4 regions of the Marinobacterium aestuarii genome follow, and region 2 is predicted to be linked to each of the others. Evidence: predicted binding sites of a transcription regulator. Region 2 holds the regulator's gene; each other region holds the start of a gene.
What was found. Region 2 encodes sigma-54, which starts transcription at its own class of promoters, with help from an activator protein. Its sites were predicted from a motif close to TGGCACNNNNNTTGCTNT; they were not measured.
Positions count from the first base shown of each region.

Region 1: the regulator sigma-54 is predicted to act here: its motif matches at 2,338-2,355, upstream of A8C75_RS08700 (nitrate reductase).
Region 3: the regulator sigma-54 is predicted to act here: its motif matches at 1,789-1,806, upstream of A8C75_RS05130 (circularly permuted type 2 ATP-grasp protein).
Region 4: the regulator sigma-54 is predicted to act here: its motif matches at 1,874-1,891, upstream of A8C75_RS03170 (BON domain-containing protein).

Region 1 covers NZ_CP015839.1:1,964,900-1,969,052, forward strand. Annotated here, with positions in the region: gene A8C75_RS08700 (nitrate reductase) at 1-2,132, opposite strand, end outside; gene nirD (nitrite reductase small subunit NirD) at 2,477-2,821, opposite strand; gene nirB (nitrite reductase large subunit NirB) at 2,833-4,153, opposite strand, start outside.
Region 2 covers NZ_CP015839.1:1,311,210-1,315,362, forward strand. Annotated here, with positions in the region: gene rapZ (RNase adapter RapZ) at 1-26, opposite strand, end outside; gene ptsN (PTS IIA-like nitrogen regulatory protein PtsN) at 88-546, opposite strand; gene hpf (ribosome hibernation promoting factor) at 565-855, opposite strand; gene A8C75_RS05785 (RNA polymerase factor sigma-54) at 906-2,426, opposite strand; gene lptB (LPS export ABC transporter ATP-binding protein) at 2,579-3,307, opposite strand; gene lptA (lipopolysaccharide transport periplasmic protein LptA) at 3,304-3,810, opposite strand; gene lptC (LPS export ABC transporter periplasmic protein LptC) at 3,797-4,153, opposite strand, start outside.
Region 3 covers NZ_CP015839.1:1,175,407-1,179,559, forward strand. Annotated here, with positions in the region: gene A8C75_RS05125 (alpha-E domain-containing protein) at 1-187, opposite strand, end outside; gene A8C75_RS05130 (circularly permuted type 2 ATP-grasp protein) at 184-1,638, opposite strand; tRNA gene A8C75_RS05135 (tRNA-Pro) at 2,187-2,263, opposite strand; tRNA gene A8C75_RS05140 (tRNA-Pro) at 2,344-2,420, opposite strand; gene A8C75_RS05145 (hypothetical protein) at 2,540-2,896, opposite strand; gene A8C75_RS05150 (helicase HerA-like domain-containing protein) at 3,111-4,153, shown strand, end outside.
Region 4 covers NZ_CP015839.1:723,727-727,879, forward strand. Annotated here, with positions in the region: gene A8C75_RS23520 (hypothetical protein) at 1-121, opposite strand, end outside; gene A8C75_RS03160 (hypothetical protein) at 108-527, opposite strand; gene A8C75_RS03165 (ElaB/YgaM/YqjD family protein) at 531-809, opposite strand; gene A8C75_RS03170 (BON domain-containing protein) at 892-1,734, opposite strand; gene A8C75_RS03175 (sigma-54-dependent transcriptional regulator) at 2,021-3,433, opposite strand; gene A8C75_RS03180 (sensor histidine kinase) at 3,426-4,153, opposite strand, start outside.

The DNA.
Region 1 (4,153 bases), 650 kb from region 2:
ATCCCCTGCCAGCGCGGGCGCAGGCCCTGCATGCGCACCGGACTCTGTTTCAGCTCGGGTTGCCCGGAGACCGGATCCGTGACGGCGGCCACCAGGGCATCGACAGCGCCGTGGGATGCATAGCGATCATTCCAGTGGATGGGGGCAAACAGTGATCCTGGTTGCTGATTCGGGGTCACCCGAGCGCGCCCGATATATTCAGCATTGAGGGCTGAAAGGCTGACCAGGTCACCGCTGTGAATGCGCTGCTGTTGTGCATCCCGTTCACTGATTTCGATGTAGGGTTCGTCGCAGTGGTCCAGCAGACGCGGGCTGCGGGCGGTGCGGGTCATGGTATGCCACTGATCCCGGCTGCGCCCGGTATTGAGTACGAAGTCACCGTCCCGGCAGGGATTGGCTGGCATGCGGGCATCTATAGGCAGCAGGCGGGCGCGGCCCGAGGCTGTAAAGAAGTGGCCGTCTGCGAACATGCGCGCCGTGCCTTCGGGGGAGGTATCGGTGACGGGCCACTGGATGGGTGCCAGGGCGTCGTACTGGTTGCGGGTCAGGTCGGCCAGGGCGGAGATATCAAAATCCCGGCTGCCCTGGTTGCGATAGCCCGACAGGCGGGCGTGTTCCTGAAAGATGTCCGCCGGGTGCCGGTACGCGAAAGCGTCACCGAAGCCCAGGCGTGCGGCGACATCGCAGACGATCTGCCAGTCGTGGCGAGCCTCGCCAGGAGCCTGCAAGAAGCCGCGCTGGCGCGAGATGCGGCGTTCCGAATTGGTGACGGTGCCGTTTTTCTCGGCCCAGGTGGTGGCCGGCAGCAGCACGTCGGCCAGGGCCGTGGTGTCGGTCTGCTCGACACAGTCACTGACCACCACCAGTTCGCACTGCTGCAGGGCGCGGCGTACCTGGGCCGAGTCCGGCAGGCTCACCGCCGGGTTGGTGCCAATGATCCAGACGGCCTTGACGTCGCCGCGCTCAATTGCCTGAAACAGATCCACGGCCTTGAGGCCAGGCGCCTGCGCCATTTTGGGGGCTTGCCAGAAGTCGGCCACTGTTTCCAGGTGAGTCGGGTTGTCGAACTCCATATGGGCCGCCAGCTGGTTGGCCAGGCCGCCGACTTCGCGCCCGCCCATGGCGTTGGGCTGGCCGGTAATGGAAAACGGGCTGGCGCCGGGCTTGCCGACACGCCCTGTGGCCAGGTGACAGTTGATGATGGCGTTGGCCTTGTCGGTGCCGGAGGACGACTGGTTGATGCCCTGGGAGTAAAACGTCAGGCTGCGCTCGGTGCGGGCGAAATGCTCGAACAGCCACTGCACGTCCGCAGGCTCAAGACCGCAGTAGGCCGCGGTGGTCATCAGGTCCGGGCACTGCTGCTGGGCCTGGGTCAGGGCGGCGTCAAAGCCTTCGCAGTGCTGCGCAATATAGTCGTCGTCCAGCGCATCGTTCTGCGCCAGGTAGCTCAGCAGACCGTTGAACAGAAAGGCATCACTGCCGGGCTTGAGGGCCAGGTGGCGGTCGGCCAGGTCACAGGTGGCGGTACGTCTTGGATCCAGTACCACGACCTGCATGTCCGGGCGGGCCTGTTTGGCTCTTGCCAGGCGCTGATACAGGATGGGGTGGGCCCAGGCGGCATTGGAGCCCACCAGTATGACCAGGTCGGCCTCGTCGAGGTCGTCGTAGCAGGCGGGTACGGTGTCGCTGCCAAAGGCGCGCTTTTGCCCGGCGACCGCCGAAGACATGCACAGGCGCGAGTTGGTATCGACATTGGCGCTGCCGATAAAGCCTTTCATCAGCTTGTTGGCGACGTAATAGTCTTCGGTCAGGATCTGGCCCGACAGGTAAAAGGCGACCGAGTCGGGGCCATGCTGATCGATCAGGCGGGCGAAGGTATCGGCGACCTTGTCCAGCGCGCTGTCCCAGCTGACGCGCTGACCCTGAATCTGCGGGTACAGCAGACGGCCCTCGGGGCCTGCGGTTTCATGCAGCGCCGAGCCCTTGACGCAAAGACGGCCGTTGTTGGCCGGGTGCGATGCATCGCCGCTCACCGCGATCAGGCGGTTGTCACTAACGCGCGCCTCGACACCACAGCCGACGCCGCAGTAGGGGCAGGTGGTCAGGGTGCTGGACTCAGGTTTGTTCTTCATGATGGGTTCCACTCGCCGTGTCGTTCAGACCTGGGTGTATGGGGAGTCAGGCGCACAGGCAACTTGGAAAACAGTGCGCATAAAAAAACGCCACCTCCCGCCAAGTGGCAGGAGATGGCGCCATTGCCAACTTCCACGTTAGGGGCCGGGCCGGTGAGAATCAGATCTCGCGGGGCACGACACTTTTCGTTCTATTGTTATTGGTTATGCGAATGTCATGCCAGTTTATTATTTTTCCCAAAATGCCCATGGCATTGGCGTTTCCGGGTGTGAATCGCGGCAGTGGGGGACTGTTGCGGTACATAAAGGAGCCGTTTGGGTGCGTGCCTGATCCCGCATGCCCCTTAACGGGGCGTCGGGTCGATCAGCAGTACGTCATCCCGCAGGCTTACCTGCCAGGTGGCGAGTTTCACTGTCTCGTCCTCGAAGCACTGGCCGTCGATCAGGCTGAAGCGCTGCTTGTACAGCGGCGAGGCGACCACAGGCACATCGGCGATGGAGCCGACGATGCCGCGGGACAATACATTGGCCTGGCCGAAGGGGTCGTGATTGTCGATGGCGTAGACCTGTTCGTCGTCCGGCAGGTAGAAGAGTGCCACCTGGCGGCCGTCCACCAGGGCGCAGACGCCGCTGTTGGGGACCAGGTCGGCTTTGCTGCACAGGGAAATCAGTTTTGTGTTGGTGGTCATGGTTTGATTCCTCAGCTAACCATCTTGACGGGGACGGCCGGTGTATTGGCGGTTTTTTCCGCAGCGGTGGCGGGGCGGATCTGATCGCGTTCCATCACGAACACCACGTTGTCGTCGGTCGCATCGGCGTTGACGAAGGGGCGGAAACGCTTGAGGGCTTCTGGGTCCTCGATGGTTTTCTTCCACTCGCATTCGTAGGTGCCGACAACCTGCAGCATCTGCTCTTCAAGTTCTGCGCCAAGCCCCAGGGAGTCTTCAATGATGACCTGGCGCAGGTAGTCCAGACCGCCTTCAAGGTTGTCCATCCACACGGAGGTGCGCTGCAGGCGATCGGCGGTCTTGACGTAGAACATCAGGAAACGGTCGATGTACTTGATCAGGGTGTCCTTGTCCAGATCGGTGGCGAACAGGTCGCCGTGGCGCGGTTTCATGCCGCCGTTGCCGCACAGGTAGAGGTTCCAGCCGTTTTCGGTGGCGATGATGCCCACGTCCTTGCTCTGGGCCTCGGCGCACTCACGGGTGCAGCCGGATACGGCAAACTTGATCTTGTGAGGCGAGCGCAGGCCCTTGTAACGGTTCTCCACTTCGATGGCCAGACCCACACTGTCGTCTACACCGTAGCGGCACCAGGTACTGCCGACGCAGGATTTGACAGTACGCAGCGACTTGCCGTAGGCGTGGCCGGTTTCAAAGCCGGCATCCACCAGGATGCGCCATATCTGCGGCAGCTCTTCCAGGCGGGCGCCGAAGAGGTCGATACGCTGGCCGCCGGTGACCTTGGTGTAGAGGTTGAACTGCTTGGCCACCTGACCCAGAGTGATCAGCTTGTCGGGGGTGATTTCACCGCCGGCAACACGGGGCACGACCGAGTAGGTGCCGTCCTTCTGCATGTTGGCGAGGAAAGTATCGTTGGTGTCCTGCAGCCCGACGTGGGGCTTTTTCAGTACGAACTCGTTCCAGCACGACGCCAGGATGGAAGCGGCGGTGGGTTTGCAGATCTCGCAGCCCTTGCCACGGCCGTGTTTGTGCAGCAGCTCGTCGAAGGACTTGATCTGATCCACGCGTACCAGATGGTAAAGTTCCTGACGGGTAAAGTCGAAGTGCTCGCACAGGTTGCGATTGACTTCCACGCCGCGGCTTTCGAGTTCATGGTTCACCAGGTTGGTCAGCAGGGCGGAACAGCCGCCACAGCCCGTGGCCGCCTTGGTGCAGGACTTGACGTCACCCAGGGTGGCGGCACCGCCATCGATGGCCTGGCAGATATCGCCTTTGGAGACATCATGGCAGGAGCAGATTTGCGCCGTTTCGGGCAGGGCGGCAACGCCCAGGCCC
Region 2 (4,153 bases):
AGGCCGCTGATGACCACCAGTTTCATGCTGGAGCCATCAGGCGGGATGCTGTGGGGGTAAGCAGGGCCTGTGACATGGGATTTGTACTCAGTGCGATGCCAGACGCAGGGCAGTATCGAATAGCTGCTGGTCAGAAGTGGTATCGCGAAGCGCTGTCAGTACTTCTGCGCGGCTGAAGAGTTCGGCCAGCATGGCCAGGGTTTGCAAATGTTCATCGCTGGCCTCGGAGGGCACCAGCAGTACAAAAAGAAGGTCCACCGGCTGGTTGTCGATGGCGTCAAAATCAATAGGTTCAGCGAGCTTGATCATCATGCCGCTGGCCTGGGTAGCGTTCTCAAGCCGGCAGTGTGGAATGGCGATGCCGCTGCCAATACCGGTGCTGCCAAGCCGTTCCCGGCCAATCAGGCCGCTGAAGATTTCTTCAGCGGCCAGCCCTTGTGCCTGCTCGGCGATCAAGTTACTGGCTGTTTCCAGTACACGTTTTTTGCTGCCCCCATCAAGGTTGCAGAATGTCAGAGCGGGGGTCAGCAGTTCATGCAGATACATGGGCTTATTTGTTTACCGTTATTTGTGGTTTTTGGTTTTTTCTTTGTGCTTGATGATTTGACGGTCAAGCTTGTCGGTCAGACCATCAATGGCGGCGTACATGTCCTGGTGTTCGTGAGTCGCAAACAACTTGCCTCCTGCAAGGTGAACATCGGCTTCGGCCTGCTGACGCAGCTTTTCTACACTCAGGGTAACCTGGACATTGGTGATGTTATCGAAGTGCCGCTCAAGCTTGCCGAATTTACTATGTACATACTCGTGCAGTGCATCGGTAAGTTCGACGTGATGTCCTGTGATGTTGATCTGCATAGTTTTCTCCTAGTCAACAGCGGCGAAAGATCGCCTTGTTTGCATCTCAATTAAACCAGACGCTTGCGCTCATTAGAAGGTGCAATATTCATTGCTTCACGGTATTTCGCCACTGTACGCCTGGCGACTTGAAAACCCTGCTCGTCAAGCAGCGTGGCGATCTTGCTGTCGCTCAGTGGTTTGGTGGTACTTTCCGCTGCCACCAGGCGCTTTATCAGCGCCCGAATGGCGGTGGAAGAGGCGGCGCCGCCGTCGCTGGTACCGACGTGGCTGGAGAAAAAATACTTCAGCTCGAAGATGCCCCGGGGGGTGTGCATGTACTTCTGGGTGGTGACCCGGGAGATTGTGGACTCATGCATCTCGACGGCCTCGGCGATGTCATGCAGCACCAGCGGCTGCATGGCCTCTTCGCCCTGCTCGAGAAAGCCCTCCTGGCGAACGACGATTTCCCGCGATACCTTCAGCAGGGTTTCGTTGCGGCTCTGCAGGCTCTTGATGAACCAGCGTGCTTCCTGCAGGTGGTTCTTCAGATAGGTGTTGTCGGAGCTGTTGTCGGCGCGTCGGATCAGATCCGAGTACTGGGTGTTGATGCGCAGGCGCGGCGCTGTGTCGGGGTTGAGCGCGACCGTCCAGAAGCCCTTGACCTTGGTGACCACAACATCGGGTATCACATATTCGGCGGTGCTGGTGGTGATGCTGGCGCCGGGCTGTGGGTTCAGGCTCTGAATCAGCAGTATGACTTCCTGCAGCTGGTGTTCTTTCAGCCTTGTGCGGCGCAGCAGCTGTTTGTAATCCCGGCTGCCAAGCAGCTGGATAAACTCGCTGACCACGCGAATTGCTTCCTTGCGCCAGGGAGTCGACTCCGGTAGCTGACGCAGCTGAATGGCCAGGCATTCGCCCAGATCCCGGCCGCCGACGCCGGCGGGATCGAACTGCTGGATACGGTGCAGTACGGTTTCGATATCGTCGGAGTCGACGTCTTCGAAATCCTCCGGGTTTTCCTGCTTGAAGTGTTCCAGCAGTTCATCCAGAGATATACGCAGGTAACCGTTGGCATCGATGCCATCGACAATGCCTGTGGCGATAAAACGGTCCAGGTCGCTCATGGGTGTCAGGTTAAGCTGCCACTCCAGATGATCCTGCAGCGTTTCCTCCGCCGTATCATTGGACTCCATGCTGCCGTCGTCATCGCGGGCCGGGCCGCTGGGCTGGCTGCTCTGAAAGGTGTCGTCCCAGGAACTGTCGGTGCCAAGCTCCTCGGGGATGTCGTCATTCCAGCTGTCTTCGGCCTGGGGGCTGTCGTCGCTGGCGGAGTTTTCCGCACTGGCGCGTTCGCCCTCGCTCTCGCTGGCCTTTTGTGGCGCCTCGGAGTTCTGGTGCTCGTTGTAATCGGCATCCGCTGCTTCGTCGTGATCCTCGTCGGAGGACTCGAGCATGGGATTGTTTTCGAGCGCTTCCTGAATTTCCTGCTGGAGGTCGAGTGTCGACAACTGCAGCAGGCGAATGGCCTGCTGTAACTGGGGCGTCATGGTCAGGTGCTGACCAATTTTTAGGTGGAGCCCTTGCTTCATAGAAAGACTGCGTTATCTGTGGGAGTGGGTCGAGTTGCTGTGCATTATATGCCTAACCGGGGGCGGGCGTCGTCTATCTGTCAGGCAGACTGAAGAAACACCGCCGCGGTGGTCATGCAGCGCCAAAAAAAGAGATATCACCCAGTCCGGGCTTAAAGCCTGAATTGTTCGCCCAGGTAGGCGGCCTTGACCTGCTTGTTGGCGATGATGTCCGCCGGTGTGCCCTGGGCCAGAATGCCGCCTTCGCTGACGATATAGGCGTGTTCGCAGATGTCGAGGGTTTCGCGCACATTGTGATCGGTGATCAGGACGCCGATGCCCTTGGTCTGCAGGTGGCGGATGGTGTTCTTGATATCGTTGACCGAAATGGGGTCCACCCCGGCAAAGGGCTCGTCGAGCAGAATAAAGGTCGGCTCGGTGGCCAGGCAGCGGGCAATCTCGACCCGGCGACGCTCGCCGCCGGACAGCGCCATGCCGAGGCTGTCGCGGATGTGCACAATGTGGAATTCTTCCAGCAATTGCTCAAGACGCTGCTCGCGGCCGGCGCGGTCAAGATCCTTGCGGGTCTCGAGGATGGCCATCAGGTTGTCACGCACGCTGAGCTTGCGAAAAATGGACGCTTCCTGGGGCAGGTAGCCCAGTCCCTTGCGGGCACGGCCGTGCATCGGCAGGGAGGTGATGTCCTGGTCGTTGAGCAGTACCTGGCCCTGATCGGCGTTAACGAGCCCGACAATCATGTAGAAGCAGGTGGTCTTGCCGGCCCCGTTGGGGCCCAGCAGCCCCGTAATCTGGCCGCTTTTCAGGCTCAGTGAAACATCCCGTACAACGGCCCGGCCCTTGTAGCTTTTGGCCAGCTGGCGCGCTTCCAGTGTGCTGGTCATTGCGCCGCCCCTTTGGGCTGGATGACCATCTGCACACGGCCCTGGCCGCCTTCGCCGCTGAAGGCGTTGACCAGGGATTTGTCGAGGTTGTAAACGATCTTCTGCCCGGTAAAGGTGTCTTTCTGCTGCACCACCCGGGCCTTGCCGGTGATGGTGATTTCCTGGCGATTGACCTGGTAGTCCATGCGCTCGCCATAGGCATTGGTCACCGGCTTGTCTTTGGCCGCCTGTTGCTCGAACTTGACATCCCCCGTGGCCAGAATGCGATTGACGCCGGATTCGCTGCGGTGCAGGTCAACATTGCGGGCGTTGATTTTCAACGTGCCCTGGGCAATCTCGACATTGCCGCTATAGGTGGTGATGCCGGTGTTGTCATCGATGGTGGCGGTGTCGGCGCTGACATGGATCGGCTGGTTGCGATCGGTCGGCAGGGCCAGACTGGTGCCGGAAAGACTCAGGGACAGCAGGGCTGCCAGCCAGAGGCGGGTATTATTTGGTTTCATAGCGTCCCTCGACATCGGACAGTAGCTCGACTTGGCGGCTATTCAGGTAAGCCTTCATGCCATTGGCCCGGGTTTCACCCCCCTGGCTGAACAGCGTGACGGCGGTGTCTGTTTCGATAAATTGTTCTGATGGCATCAGGGTCAGTGCTTCGGTTTCCAGCCGCAGCGGTGTGCTGCTGGCGCCTTTGTCACTGCTGCTCTGTACGCGCACGGCGCCGTTGAGCCGGACCTGCTCGTCACTGTCCTGCATCCGGCCCTGCTGGGCGCTGATCAGCACCTCGCCCCGACTATCGTTGCGAAACAGCACTATGTCCGGCGTCCGGGCGCGCAGTTCGCCGGGCTG
Region 3 (4,153 bases), 140 kb from region 2:
TGTAGCGTTCAAAAAACAGCTCGGTACCGCTGTTGATGATGACCAGATTGAACCAGCCGATATTGACACTGCGGGGCAGGTCGAACAGCAGGTTGTCGTAGACGCTGACCAGGCGTGCGGTATTTTCGACGCGCTCCAGATAGCGCGCCGCCCAGTAAATTCTCTCAGCTACACGGGACAGCATCATTTGGCCTCCGTATCAACGATCCAGGTATCCTTGCTGCCGCCACCCTGGGATGAGTTCACCACCAGAGAGCCCTTTTTCATGGCCACGCGGGTCAGCCCGCCGGTGGTCACATAGACGTCCTTGCCCTGCAGAATAAAGGGGCGCAGGTCCAGGTGACGCGGCTCAAGCTTGTTGTTGTCCACCAGGGTGGGCGCAGTTGAGAGCGCCAGGGTGGGCTGGGCGATATAGTTGCGCGGGTTGGACTTGATCAGTTCGGCAAATTTGGCCTGATCCTTCTTGGTGGAGTGGGGGCCAACCAGCATGCCATAACCGCCGGATTCATTGGCCGGCTTGACCACCAGCTTGTCCAGGTTCTCCAGCACGTAGGCGCGGTCCTTGTCGTTCTCGCACAGGAAGGTCTTGACGTTGCGCAGCAGTGGCTCCTCATCGAGGTAGTACTTGATGAGCTGGGGTACATAGGCGTAGATGACCTTGTCATCGGCAACGCCTGCGCCCGGTGCATTGGCCAGGGCCACGTTGCCGGCTTTCCAGGCGCGCATGAGGCCGGGCACGCCCAGCACCGAACTCTTGTCAAAGACTTCGGGATCGAGGAAGAGATCGTCGATGCGGCGGTAGATCACATCCACCCGGGTGAGGCCGTCGATGGTGCGCATGAAGACCAGATCGTCTTCACTGACCACCAGGTCGCTGCCCTCCACCAGTTCTGCGCCCATCTGCTGGGCCAGAAAGGCGTGCTCAAAATAGGCCGAGTTGAAGATGCCCGGGGTCAGCACCACGATTTCGGGTTGCTTGACCTTGCGCGGTGACAGGGCGGCCAGGGTGTCGAACAGCTGGGCCGGGTAGTCATCGATCGGCATGATATTGTCGTTTTCGAACAGCTCCGGCAGTACCCGTTTGGTGATGGCGCGATTTTCCAGCATGTAAGACACGCCGGACGGCACCCGCAGGTTGTCTTCCAGCACATAGAATTCGCCGTCGCCATCACGCACCAGGTCGGTGCCGCAGATATGGGCCCAGACGCCATGGGGCGGCGATACGCCGACGCACTCGGGGCGAAAGTTGACGGAGTTCTCGATCAGGTGGCGTGGAATAATGCCGTCGTTGATAACATTCTGATCGTGGTACAGATCGTTGATGAACATGTTCAGTACGCGCAGACGCTGTTTCAGCCCGGCGGCGGTCTTGTCCCACTGCTTGCGGGAGATGGTGCGGGGAATAAGGTCAAAGGGCCAGGCCCGGTCGATGTTTCCTTCCTCGGTATATACCGTAAAGCTGACCCCCATTTCCTGGATGGTCGCCTCGGCCATAAGGCGGCGTTTCTCAAGCTCTTCTTCATCGAGACTGGCAAGGTAGTTGGCAAGCTTGCGAGCCGGTGCTCTGGCGTTGCCAGGGGAGCTGATCAATTCATCGAAGAAACCACCGCTGTCGTACTGCTTCCAATCGATACTCATGGTTTATGCCTTCTGCTGATCCCTGTTGCATTCCAACTCACCAAAGTGAGGCATGTTTCAATCCATTAACGGGCACAGTGCCCCGTTATGGTGATGCCTGACCGGGAGGGCTGTCGAAAAGTCGCATCTTGCTACTCTGATACCGTTCATGCAGCAATTTGCAGGCCAGAATGCAGGCTGCAGAGACGGATCGGCGAGTGACTCAGCCGATACAGTGTAGCAGTGGCGGGCTTGTGCGTGATCGGGCGCGCAATAAAAGTCACAGCAAATTCAGTGGGCTGCGCATGATTTTTGAATTTAAGCGGGTGTTGTTAAGTGAGTGTTGCGTCTGGATCGGAGGGCGCAGCGATACCGCGGGCTTGCCGGCAGGTGTGGCAATGTGCAGGAGCTGTATTGGGGGTGTATTGGGGCTGCATAAGGGTGAACGGAAGATGTTGCAAAGGACTATATAAAGAGAGGGTATAAAAAACAGCAGTTGATATGAGCGCTGCTTGGGACGGATCTTGCTTATCTAGAAGGAGCTGTATCAGAAGAAGCGATATCAGATTTGGTCGGGGTAACAGGATTTGAACCTACGACCCCTGCCTCCCGAAGACAGTGCTCTACCAGGCTGAGCTATACCCCGACGTATCTGACGTGCTGCTGCAGCCAAGGCTGCGGTGGTCTAAGACCCAACTGCGAAACAGTTGTTGAAGCGGGAAAGTTTGGTCGGGATAACAGGATTTGAACCTACGACCCCTGCCTCCCGAAGACAGTGCTCTACCAGGCTGAGCTATATCCCGAACCTATGCCCTCAGCAGGCCTTTGGACAGGTCTGCTGTGAACAGGGCGAAATTATAATCCGGGCTCGGATGATGTCAAGGCTGTTTTATAAAACAAGCGCTTAGGCATCAGTTGCGTATTATTGCATTTCAACTTCGCCGAGGCGGTTGGCGGTTTCCGGGCAGGCCAGGCGATCGGTGGCGACCAGAACATTGGCCAGATGATCATAAGCCACGCGCTGCTGCTTGAGGATCTGCTCGGCTTCGGTCAGGGCTTCCTCGACGCTGATTTGGCCGCTGCGGTGGTCCTGGCTGATCGTCAGGCTGCGTTTGTCGTTGGCGACGATACGCTTGTAGGTATTCTTGGCTTCAATGTTGAGACGAAAGCAGGCGGCATAGATGCCATCCTTGAGGTTTTGTGCGCTTGCAGGCTCTTCGGCTCGGCCAGGGGCGGCGCTGAGTAACAGCAGCACGAAAAGCGGGAAAGTCCTTTTCATTCAGTAACTCCGGTAGGCGGCTTGGCTATGGCGCTGTCAGTATAGCGTAGCCTTGGCGTTGATTATGCATAGTTCTACGGCGCACCTGTAGCGTCATTTATAGGGGAAATCTGCAGGCGGTCTGGGCCCTGCGTATTCTCCCTTGTTGGCAAAGTGCGCCTGGCGAGTGGGCTGTTACACTGTGGCGAGAGTATTCAGGGCGTGCTGTGCGACGGTGTTTGCCCAACGGGAAAGAGCGGAGGAGTTGCGTATGTCATCAGGGAATCTGGCGCTGGGGCGCAGCGTTGCGGGTAAGGATGTTGAGTTGCCGCTGATTATGGCGAACCGCCATGGCTTGATCGCAGGCGCTACCGGTACCGGCAAGACCGTCAGTTTGCAGACCATGGCGGAAGGCTTTGCCCGCAGCGGTGTGCCTGTGTTCATGACGGACGTAAAGGGGGACCTGTCGGGCCTGGCCGCAGAGGGGCGTGGGCACCCGAAGATCGCCGAACGAGTGGCGCTGCTGGGGCTTGATGATTATCGTCCAAGGTCGGCGCCGGTGGTGTTCTGGGACCTGCTGGGGGTCAGGGGGCACCCGGTGCGTACGACTGTGTCGGACATGGGGCCGCTGTTGCTGAGTCACCTGCTGGAGCTCAACGAGACTCAGTCCGGCGTGCTCTATGCCTGTTTTCGCATTGCCGACGATGAAGGGCTTTTGCTGCTGGATCTGAAAGACCTGCAGGCGATGCTGGCCTGGATGGGCGAGAATCGCAGCGCGCTGGGCAGTCGCTACGGCAATATCGCCAGCGCCAGTATAGGGGCTATCCAGCGGCGTCTGCTGATGCTGGAGTCCGAGGGCGCGGCGCAGTTCTTTGGCGAACCCGCGCTGCAGATGGCGGATCTGATGCAACGGGATTTTTCCGGCAATGGTGTGATCAGCGTGCTGGATGCAACGGCGCTGATGACAAGGCCAAGGCTCTACTCCACTTTTTTACTCTGGTTGCTGTCTGAGCTGTTTGAGCAGTTGCCGGAAGTCGGTGACAAGGCCGAGCCAAAACTGGTGTTTTTTTTCGACGAAGCACATTTGCTGTTTGATCGCGCGCCCCGCGCGCTGCTCGACAAGGTGGAGCAGGTGGTACGGCTGATTCGTTCCAAGGGCGTCGGGATCTATTTTGTCAGTCAGAGCCCGGGTGATATACCGCAGGACATTCTGGGTCAGCTGGGGCACCGGGTGCAGCATGCGCTGCGGGCCTTCACGCCTAAAGATCGCAAGGTGGT
Region 4 (4,153 bases), 590 kb from region 2:
GGGGCGAGGTTGCCCCTGTGCGGATCGATTGTCGCAACTGCTGCCGTGCCTGTTGCGCCTGCTGCCGCGCCTGGCGTACCTGCTGCTCCTGGCGCCGCAGTTGCGCTCTAGTCGGCATCATTCGGTAAGTCCAGCCCCAGCGCCTGCCGGGTACTCCCAAGGCTGATGCGCGTCAGTGCGCGGCGCATCAGCCACAGCGAGATCAGCGCCAGTACAACGTTGGCCAGCGCCAGGCTGCCGAGCGCCAGACTCCAGCTCCAGCCCAGAGCCAGCAGCCCGCCAAGGGCTGCCGCCAGCAACAGCCCCCAGGCGCTGAACGCCGCCAGGGCACCGATAAGCGCCATAGCCAGGGTCATGCCCAGCATCAGGCCGGCGTAGCGGGCCTCCAGCGTGAGCAGTGTGAGCAGTTGGGCAAGGTGCTGGCGTGTGGTGGCGAAAACGCCGGCCGCCGCTTCTATCAGTGACAAGGATTCGGGCGTGGCGGAATCGGCTGCGTCCTGGGGGTCAGCGTGCATTGACTGTTTCATGGGTCAGCGGCGTCGTGTCAGTACGCCGATCAGGATACCCAGGGCCACGGATCCGCCCACGACCGCCCAGGGGTTATCGCGGACAATCTGCGTGAGGTTTGTGCTCAGGTCGCGGCTCTTGTCGGTTAACTGTTCACCGCGTTCGTGCAGCCCGTGCTCAAGTTCTTCGCCCACCTTGGCGGCCTGTTCTATGCGCTCATGCAGGTCGTCGGCGACGCGCCGGGACAGGGTTTCACTCTCCTGCACGGAGGCTTCGCTGTCGACGGGATTCGGTTTGCTCATTATGTTTCCCCTCCTTTATATCCGGAGAATATCCAGATTGGCGGCACACTCGAGTGTGCCGCCCTAATCACTGTAGTTCAGATCAACTGCCGGTGGTGAGCTCTGCAGTGACTGACTTCACTCCCTTGACGCTGCTGGAGACGCTAATGGCCAGCTCCCGTTCGAACTCGCTGTCGACCTGGCCATGCAAGCTGACGACGCCTTCTTTGGTATCGACATCGATATCGCTGCCGTCGACATTGCGGTTATACAGCAGTGCCGACTTCACCTTGGCGGTAATCCAGCCGTCGCTGACCTGTTTAGCGACTTCTTTCGACTTGGCCTCCGCTTTGCCGGTGAGCGTTGCCTCCTCGCCTCCGACGGTCAGCTGATTATCCACGCTGCTAACTTCGTGAGTATTGAGTGCGATCTGTTCGGCCAGTTCGGCTTCGGCCTGGGAGTCGACATTGCCGGACAGCATCACCTTGCTATTGCGGGTATCGACATTGATCGCCAGACCACTGGTGGTTCTGTTCCATAGCAGCTGAGATTTCACCTTGGCGGTGAGGTTGGCATCTTCTACCTTGCGGGTGAAGCTGCGTTCTGTGCCTTCCCCGGCCTGGCTGGCGTGCATAGCGGGAACATCCGCATCGATCATTAGCTCATTATTGACCTCTGTGATGCCATCGATGCCACGGGCAAGTTCCTCGGCCAGATCGCGCTCGACAGCACTTTCCACGGTACCGCGCAGGGTGGCGACGCCATCATTGACCTCGGCTTCGATATCGAAAGGGTTGAGGTGACGGTTGAGGGTATAGGTCGTGGTCAGCGATGCCTTGGCCCAGAGATCCGACGGCGGGTCGCCTGCGGCGGTTGCGAGAAGAGGGGCGCTGGCCAACGCGATGGCGCAGGCGGCGACGATGGATTTTATGGGAAAACGTTTCATGGCATTTGCCTCCGATGGTTCGGTTCGATCCGCTGCGGTGCCCGGTTGGTCGATCGTTGCGTCGCAGCGGTGTCACAGACCGGTCTGCCCGGTCAGGGGTGCCTGTGACGTTATGAAAAAGGGCAGGCCTGACAGTTGTACTGCAGTATGAGTGCCAACTATTAATTATGTTTAATAACAATAAGTTGTGTTGTTTTCGTGGATGGTGATATGCCCCGGTGGGGGAAATGCCCCAGCGCCAGTAGTGACATATCCCCCTTATCCGGTGCGAGTTGTCGCGGCCCGCTCAGGCTTCGTCGGACAGGATGATGCCGTACTTCTGGATGCGGTAACGCAGGGTGTCGCGGGTGGTATGCAAAAGTCGGGCGGCGGCGGTGACATTGTGCTGATTGCGCTCCAGTACCGCGCTGATAATGAAACTGTCCATGTCATCCAGCCCCATGCTGCCGTCGAGCGGCACCTGGAGATAGCGGGGGTCTGCTGATGGCGCTGCGCTAGCGGCTGGTTCCGCCTGGTCCGACGTCGAGGGTTGCAGTTGCAGCCATTGCTGCGGCAGTTCAGTGTCGTCGGCAAACAGCACGCAGCGCTCGATCACATTGCGCAGCTCGCGCACGTTGCCGGGCCAGCGGTGGGCTTTGAGGCGGGTCCAGACACTGCTGCTGATGTGGCGCACATTCTTGCCCGCCTTGGCGTTGAATTCGTCGACCAGCAAGGGCACCAGGGCGTCCAGATCCTCAACGCGTTCGCGCAGGGGCGGCATCTGCAGCTCAAACACACAGAGGCGGTGATAGAGGTCTTCGCGGAAATCGCCGCTTTCAATGCAGCCCTGCAGGTTGCGGTTGGTGGCGGCGATCAACTGCACGTCGACGCTGATCTCGCGGTCGCCGCCGACCCGGCGAAAGCATTGTTCTTCAATAACTTTCAACAGCTTGGCTTGCAGATCGGCGGGCATTTCACCGATTTCATCGAGAAACAGGGTGCCACCGTCGGCCTGCTCGAAGAGACCCCGTCGACGGCCCTTGGCGCCGGTAAAGGCGCCCGCTTCATGGCCGAAGAGTTCGGATTCCAGCAGGTCCTTGGGCAGCGCTGAGCAGTTGACCTCCACCATGGGGGCATCCTGGCGGGTGCCACTGTGATGCAGTATGCGCGCCGCCACGCCCTTGCCAGTACCGGTTTCACCCGTGAGTATCAGGGTGGAGAAGGGGGCCTGGGCCAGCTTTGTCAACATAGTGCGCAGCTGTGAGGCGGCCTCGCTCTGGCCCACGAAGCTGTCCGGCGTGAAGCGGCGCCGGCCGGCGGAAAACTGATCGCGCAGGCGCCGTTGTGCCGTCGCGCTGCGCGTCGCACTGCTGATGACCAGGTCCAGCCGGTCGAAATCGACAGGCTTTTCCAGGTAGTCATAGGCGCCCAGACGCAGCGCCCGCACGGAGTCGGCCACGGTGCCGTAGCCGGTGAGAAAGATCCATTCGCTGCCGCTCGTCTGACCGCTAGCCTCCTCGAGCAGGTCCAGCGCATTGCCATCCGGCAGGTTCATGTCGGACAGGATTACGGTGGGAGTGAGGCCATTGTCGAACAGCTCGTGGCGGGCGCTGTCCAGGGTCTCGGTCAGCATGACGCGCCAGCCTTCGCGTTGAAAGTGGCGTTTAAGTTCGATCCCGAGCAGGGTCTCGTCTTCAATAATCAGCAGGGATTTAGTCATCGGCCTCTTTGTACGGCAGCCTCAGGGTTACACAGGCGCCGCCCTCGTTGCGGTTGCTTAAGCGTAGTTCGCCGCCCAGATCAGCGGTAAAACGGCGCACCATGACCAGCCCCAGGCCGGTGCCTCCGGCGCGCCAGGAGCAGAAGGGCTGGATACCGGTTTCCAGCATGGCCTGGGAAAAGCCCGGCCCGCTGTCCTTGACCGTGATCTCGAGCATCTGCTCCTGGCGCCTTGCCTGCAGCAGAATCTGGCCATGGTTGCTGCCCAGTGTTTGCCCGGCATTGAGCAGCAGGTTCAGCAGCATCTGTCGCAGCTGGGAGTGGGGCAGCAGGCAGCGCAGTTTTTCCGTGACCTCTGAGTCAATGCTGACATTTTCGTGCAGCTGGTAGGCGGCCAGGGTGATCAGGCTCTCGCACTCTTCGCGGACATCCAGCATGACCGGAACCTCGGGCCGCTGTCGGGCCTGGTCCAGCAACTGATTAAGTTGCCGGGTGGCGCGCTTAACCTCGTCATTGATCATCTCGACCCGTTCAACCAGGTCGGCTCCCTGGACATCCTGGCGCAGGTTTTCCAGCGCCATCTGGACACTGGTAAGGGGGTTGCGCAGTTCATGGGCGACCCCCGCCGCGACTTCTCCGATGGCACCCAGACGTTCGGCCTGGGAGAGTCTGCGCTGCTGCTGCAACAGCATGTAGGTGGCACTGCGCACCTCCCGGGTGA